DNA from 3 places in the Vibrio sp. Of14-4 genome. Region 2 is predicted to be linked to each of the others. Evidence: predicted binding sites of a transcription regulator. Region 2 holds the regulator's gene; each other region holds the start of a gene.
What was found. Region 2 encodes CRP, which controls carbon source genes, mostly activating them, when cyclic AMP is high. Its sites were predicted from a motif close to TGTGANNNNNNTCACA; they were not measured.
Positions count from the first base shown of each region.

Region 1: MHN79_RS07935 (ROK family protein) is a predicted target of CRP. The motif match lies at 1,407-1,422, and genes of this name have one in related genera.
Region 3: deoD (purine-nucleoside phosphorylase) is a predicted target of CRP. The motif match lies at 968-983, and genes of this name have one in related genera.

Region 1 is NZ_JAKRGI010000006.1:60,162-62,441, forward strand. It holds gene MHN79_RS07935 (ROK family protein) at 114-1,331, opposite strand; gene pyk (pyruvate kinase) at 1,615-2,280, shown strand, end outside.
Region 2 is NZ_JAKRGI010000014.1:58,072-60,351, reverse strand. It holds gene MHN79_RS14355 (amino acid ABC transporter substrate-binding protein) at 1-856, opposite strand, end outside; gene crp (cAMP-activated global transcriptional regulator CRP) at 982-1,614, opposite strand; gene MHN79_RS14345 (phosphoribulokinase) at 1,857-2,280, opposite strand, start outside.
Region 3 is NZ_JAKRGI010000018.1:54,424-56,703, reverse strand. It holds gene MHN79_RS16330 (DUF523 and DUF1722 domain-containing protein) at 1-743, opposite strand, end outside; gene deoD (purine-nucleoside phosphorylase) at 1,086-1,796, shown strand; gene MHN79_RS16320 (lactate dehydrogenase) at 1,858-2,280, shown strand, end outside.

The DNA of each region.
Region 1 (2,280 bases), on a different contig from region 2:
CTACTACGTAATATATCAAAAATAGACTAAAGCTGGCCTAAACCAAAATAAACCTGTGCAACTAAAACACGACATGTTGCCAAAAAAGGGATAAATACCCATAATAACAAAAGCTAACCTTCAATAACTTTCATTAATAATAAACCATCATAAAGGGCTTGTTTGATTAAAGCGGCGCCTGGCATTGTCGCTTGCTTGTAAAAACGAGATTCTACGACTTCTAGACCTTGCTGATAGACAGGCAGGCTTTGCTCCTTTATGCAGCTTTGAATCGCTGGGTATAAAATACTTTTCGCCTGATTGATTGCTCCGCCAATCAATATCTTCTCTGGATTAAACAAATTAATCACTATCGATATTGCAGTTCCCAGATAACGACCAAGTTTTTCTATCACCTCAACAGCTAAAGCGTCACCATTAGCGGCAGCTTCACAAATGTCTTCAATAGAAACTTCATCAATGCTTGAGAGTATCGATGTCTCACCTTTAGCAAGCCTCTCGGTTACCTCATCTCGAATTGCTTGAGAGCTCGCCACTGTCTCTAAACACCCTCGGTTACCACAATGACAAGGCTTACCATGGGGATCAATTTGAATGTGGCCCAGCTCGCCTATATTTCCATGACGCCCCAACAGAACACGGCCATCGAGAATAATACCCGCTCCGAGGCCATGATGAATCGAAATAAGTACAGAGTTATCATTATCCTGAGAATGACCAAATAGCTTTTCGGCCAGAGCCCAAGCACGAGTGTCATTGGCAATAAAAACTGGCAAGCCAGTGGCTTTAAATATTTCAGGACCCAGAGCCAAATTTTCAACATTATAGTGAGGCATTTGCATGACAATGCCTTTCTCTGAATTGACCAAGCCAGGTAAAGTTAAAGCTATGCTGGTTACGCGACCAAGTTGCTCAGAGTAACTCTGAAAAAACTCATCAATTTCATGCAATAACCGAGCTAAAACATCCTCTTGGTCAATCTCATGAATATCAATCTTAGTATCAATGAGCACCTCACCACCAAGCTCGTGCAAAGCGATTGTGAGATAACCACGACCAAGGCGCATAGAAAGAAATTGCCAATCCTTGTTATTGACCTGCAGACCAACAGCTGGTCGGCCTCGACTGATCGCTTCTTGAACCGTTGTTTCATGAATCAAGTGCGCTTCAATCAATTCACGAGTGATTTTGGTAATACTGGCAGGGGCTAGCTCACTCTCTTTGGACAAATCAATTCGGGAAATAGGACCTTTTTGATCGATAAGTTTATATACACGGCCAGCATTGACCTGCTTAATGTGGTCAATATGACCTGGTTGAGCCATGTACATAGGATGCTCCGAATATCAACAACATCGCGATTTTTTTACTTTGCGAAGTAATTGTGAAGGACTTTACTAAATTGCCGTGACAGCCATCACGTATAAAGATGATTGTTTGAGCGTTTCATCAAATTGCTAAACAAATCCAACATTTGACACTATATTTTTTTGCATTAATAAATATGTGCACACTTAATTATCTATATCTCCCACAATTCAGTATTTTGCATATACTCAAATAAGGCTTGCGTCGAAAAGCCACTTCACTCTCATTGTGATCAAGGATGATGCCATGACCTGCATTCAAAGAAGAACGAAAATAGTCACTACACTAGGTCCTTCAACGGACAAAGAAGGCATGTTAGAAGAAATCATAAAAGCTGGTGCGAATGTCGTTAGAATAAACTTTTCTCATGGCTCAGCTGAGGAGCATGTCGAAAGAGCAACACAAATACGTAGTATTGCCGCAAAATATGGTACTCATGTAGCAATATTGGGTGACCTACAAGGCCCAAAAATACGTGTTTCTACCTTTAAGGACAACAAGGTCCATCTTTCTGTTGGCGACACTTTTGTACTTGATAGTGACTTACCGCAAGGCCAAGGGAATCAAAACGCAGTAGGACTAGATTACAAAGAGCTTCCAAGAGATGTATCTGCGGGTGATATCTTGCTACTCGATGATGGTCGTGTACAACTGGAGGTTACCAAAGTATCGGGCAACCAAGTGATTACGGAGGTCATTGTCGGCGGACCATTATCAAATAATAAGGGTATTAACAAAAAAGGGGGGGGTCTATCGGCTGATGCATTAACAGAAAAAGACAAAAATGACATTATAACTGCCGCTAAGATCAAAGTGGACTTTTTGGCCATTTCCTTCCCAAGAAATGGCGAGGACATGAAATATGCTCGGCTTCTTGCACTTGATGCGGGCCTTGAAGCAAAACTTGTCGCC
Region 2 (2,280 bases):
CGCTAAGCCAATATTGGTCTGGGATCGAACGCGTTTCTTCGCTTAGGTGGGGGTTATCTATACTAAACGCTTTTCTGCTTTTTATGCCCGCTTGTTCGAAGGTTTTTTTCACTAGAGGTGCTTTTTCAAAGAACTCAACAAATGAACCATCTTGGTATGAAGCTTCAAATGCTTTTTTTAGCGTAGCTGCTACCTCAGGATTCTTAGGGCTCACAAACAGCAGCATAGGAAAGCGGTAAATCAGCATCAGTTTGTCATCAACCACTAGGTTGGATAATTGACTGCGCTGGGCAACTTCGCTGTAGGGTTCGATAACGGCTCGTGGGAATAAATCGGTACGCTCGCTATCAACAATACGAAAGATATTATCAAAGCTGGGTACTTCTCTCACTTTAAATCCGCCGGACTTTAAGACCTTTACATCTGCCCAGCCTTGCCCCTGTATCATACCAAGCTTACGCAATTCCTCTATGCTGTTTATGCTGCCTAGTTTGGCTGCAGTGGTTTTATTGGTGATAAAAATACGATGGCCAAGGAGGCCTCGAAAAACTGGGTAGCGAATAGGAAGTAGCTCTTGCTCAAGGGTCTTATCGGCGCCTAGCCAATCTACCGTAATTTTGCCTTCTTTGAGCAGAGTGACTTTACGTGATTGTGAGTCAACAGGTGTTTTGTAAGGTTGGAGCAAAATGCCTTCGCCTGATTTATCCACAAGAAACTGAATGAGGTCGATAGCGTACTGGTCTAGCTCAGAACCTTCCCGTGGGATAGGGTGAATAATGGTCGTTTGGGCAATTGAGATTGATGAAAAAACTAGGCTGAAAGCCAATACCAGAGAAGAAAGTAGCTTTAAAATCATGAGTCCATCCTGCCTGAAAATTACGGTTGAAATTCAAACTAAGGTTAGGATAGAGCAAGCTAATTAACAAATAAGAAAAAAAGCCGAGTCCAATCATGAACTCGGCTTTATGTATAGAACAATGGTTATCGAGTGCCGTAGACGACGATCGTTTTACCATGTGCAGAAATTAGGTTTTGCTCTTCAAGCATCTTTAAGATGCGACCTACTGTTTCGCGTGAACAGCCAACTATCTGGCCAATCTCTTGACGTGTGATCTTGATTTGCATGCCGTCAGGGTGCGTCATGGCATCTGGTTGTTTGGCAAGATTCAGCAGTGTCTGAGCGATACGGCCAGTTACGTCAAGGAAAGCAAGATCTCCGACTTTTTGACTGGTTACCTGCAAACGACTTGCCATTTGAGCCGACAAGCGCATTAGGATATCAGGGTTGACTTGGATAAGCTGACGGAATTTCTTGAAAGAAATTTCTGCCACTTCACAAGGTGATTTTGCTCGAACCCACGCTGTGCGTTCTTGGTCTTCTTCGAACAAACCAAGCTCACCGATAAAGTCACCTTGGTTTAGGTACGACAGGATCATTTCCTTGCCTTCCTCGTCCTTAATAAGTACCGCAACTGAACCTTTAACTATGTAGTAAAGCGTTTCCGCTTTCTCACCAGCGTGTATCAGTGTGCTCTTAGATGGGTACTTATGAATATGACAGTGTGAAAGGAACCATTCTAATGTTGGATCAGTTTGAGGTTTACCTAGAACCATAATATCTCACTTCCTCTGCAGGGTACGCTTGCTTCTTTCCATGTTTTAGCTAAGCCTTGAATCAAGACTTATTAGGATAAGAGCACTTTTCAAATGCTGCAAGCCATCTTTGTTTCTGTTTCAAATAGTATCTTTTTTTTGAATTGATTTCTTGATTTTAATCGCCTTCACTTGGCTATTTTGTGTACAAAAATGTGCGCCTGATCACGCAATCAAAAGTAATCCTGTATACAAAGTAAGTCTTAACCAATTTTTCCCGTTTCTATCAACTGCTGAAGTATTGGCCTAACTATCAATTCGACTGCAAAACTCATCTTTCCACCGGGTACAACTATGGTGTTGTGACGTGACATAAATGAGCCATCTATCATTGCCAGTAGGTATGGGAAGTCGACATTTTTTATTCCCCGAAGGCGGATGACAACAAAACTCTCATCAAGGCTTGGGATACCTTTGGCGTTGAGTGGGTTTGATGTATCGACGGTAGGTACTCGCTGGAAGTTAATATGAGTACGAGAAAACTGTGGTGTGATGTAATTAAGATAATCATCCATTGAGCGAACAATCGAGTCCATCACGGCCTCTCGTGAATGTCCTCTGTCTCGGGTGTCACGCACGAATTTTTGAATCCATTCAAGGTTGACGATAGGCACCATGCCTATCAAA
Region 3 (2,280 bases), on a different contig from region 2:
AAATGCATTAGCACGTTAGTGTTGTTTTTCCGGCTCGCTCTGTTAGCGACCGCTTTCATTAAGCCTTCTCGGTACAACTGGTAAAAAGTCTGTGGATCATAGTCTTTGGTGTTGGCAACGAGACGGCCGAGTTCTTTGTATGATTGAGGGTGATGTGCCATCAGAGTCAGCTTGTAACGAGAATGAAAAGCAACCAGTTTTCCGGCCGTAGGCTCATCTCCCATTGAATCATAAAAATCTCTTAGCACGAAGATGCGTGCAATGAAGTTCTCTTTGAGAACGGGATCATTTAAGCGTCCATCTTCTTCTACAGGCAACCAAGGCATTTGCTTCATTAATTCCTGAGTAAACAACCCCACACCGGTGTTTTCAGCCCCGCCTTTGCGATAAATCTTGACTCGCTCCATACCGCAAGTAGGCGATTTCGCGCATACAATATAGCCGCACAGGTCCTGAGTCTTGAGCTCAGCCACTTTTTGTTCAGAGTAATCGAGCATTTTGGCTGTGTGTTCATTCTCAGGATTTTTTGTCTCTACAAGTGCAACACGTTCGTCATTTGAAACCAAGCGAATAGTAGGTCGCGGAACAGGCATACCCATTCCTACCTCGGGGCAGACAGAGACGAATTCGAAATACGGCGCTAGTTCTTTGGTCACAAACTTACTGATCTTATGTCCGGAGTCGAAACGAACATTTTCTCCTAATACACATGAACTGATACCTACTTTGATTGTGTTTGTCATCTTCTGATTCCTCACCAAGGGTATACAAAAAAATATCTTGTATAAGAAATAGCACAGATTTATTTATTTGTACAAGATTTAACTTTGTATAAGTAGTTCGTAGTACGTAAATGCGGAGTATTTGGTTCAGATAAAATGCTGTCTTTTCTTGCAAAACGATTGCTTTAACTCTTTCAACACAAAAAGTTATCAATGCAATTAACAATAACAACAAGACTAACTTTTGTGATTTACATCTCATGGATAGGCCTCACATCTAGCTAGTATCTGGCTACCGATTTTTCTAAATCAACACAATTAGTGATCAGTAGTTAGAATCATTAATCATTCGGAGTATCAACTATGGCAACCCCACACATTAATGCCCAACCAGGTGATTTCGCACAAACTGTTTTGATGCCAGGCGATCCATTGCGTGCAAAATATATTGCAGATAATTTCCTTGAGGATGCAAAGCAAGTTTGTGATGTGCGCAACATGTTTGGTTATACGGGGTCATATAAAGGACAGCGTATTTCGGTTATGGCCCACGGTATGGGGATCCCATCATGCAGCATCTATGTACATGAACTTATTGCTGAGTATGGTGTGAAGAACATTATCCGTATTGGTAGCTGCGGCGCGGTAAGAGATGATGTCAATTTGATGGACATCGTCATTGGTATGGGTGCATCAACCGACTCCAAGGTAAACCGTATACGATTCAATGATCATGATTTTGCTGCCATTGCCGATTTTGGTCTGTTAGAAGAGGCGGTTAAACAAGCTAGAGCACAGAATGTGTCTGTCAAAGTTGGTAACGTCTTCACTTCTGATCTTTTTTATACTCCAGAGTCTGATATTTTTGAAAAAATGGAAAAACTTGGCATCTTGGGAGTTGATATGGAAGCGGCAGGCATTTATGGTGTAGCTGCCGACCACGGAGCAAAAGCACTCACTATTTTGACCGTCTCTGACCATATTACCCGTGGTGAAAAGCTCAGCTCAGAAGAGCGCCAAGATTCTTTCAACGACATGATGAAAGTCGCTCTGGAAACCGCCATCAATATTTAATTAACCATATTTTGCTACCAAGGGCTGCTTTGGTAGCCCTGATAATCCCGAGGGGGAGATAGTGAAATCTGGCAAACTGCCGAAGGAAGCGGAAGGGTTACAACTCAACTTTTGTAAAACATTGGCGTGTGAAAATTTTGGGCAAAGTGATGCGCATAGGTACATGGTGCAACATGCAAACCCGAAACGACCTACGATGGTTTGTCGGGTATGTGGCGCTTTCCCCCCCTTACTTAACAATCAAGAAGTCTTAAACGAGCTTCAGCGTTTAAGACTTCTTCATAGTGACGGCTTACCTGCCTGTCGGAATAGCCATTGCGAAAACTTTGGCCTTTCCGTACACACCAACAAACACGTGTACCATGCGTTTGGCTACAGTGGGGACCGCCAACGTTATCGCTGCAAACTATGCCAATCAACTTTTGTTGATAAATGGTCTGGCACTAATAATAAGCTGGTGTTCCAAGAGACTCTGTTAGGGCTG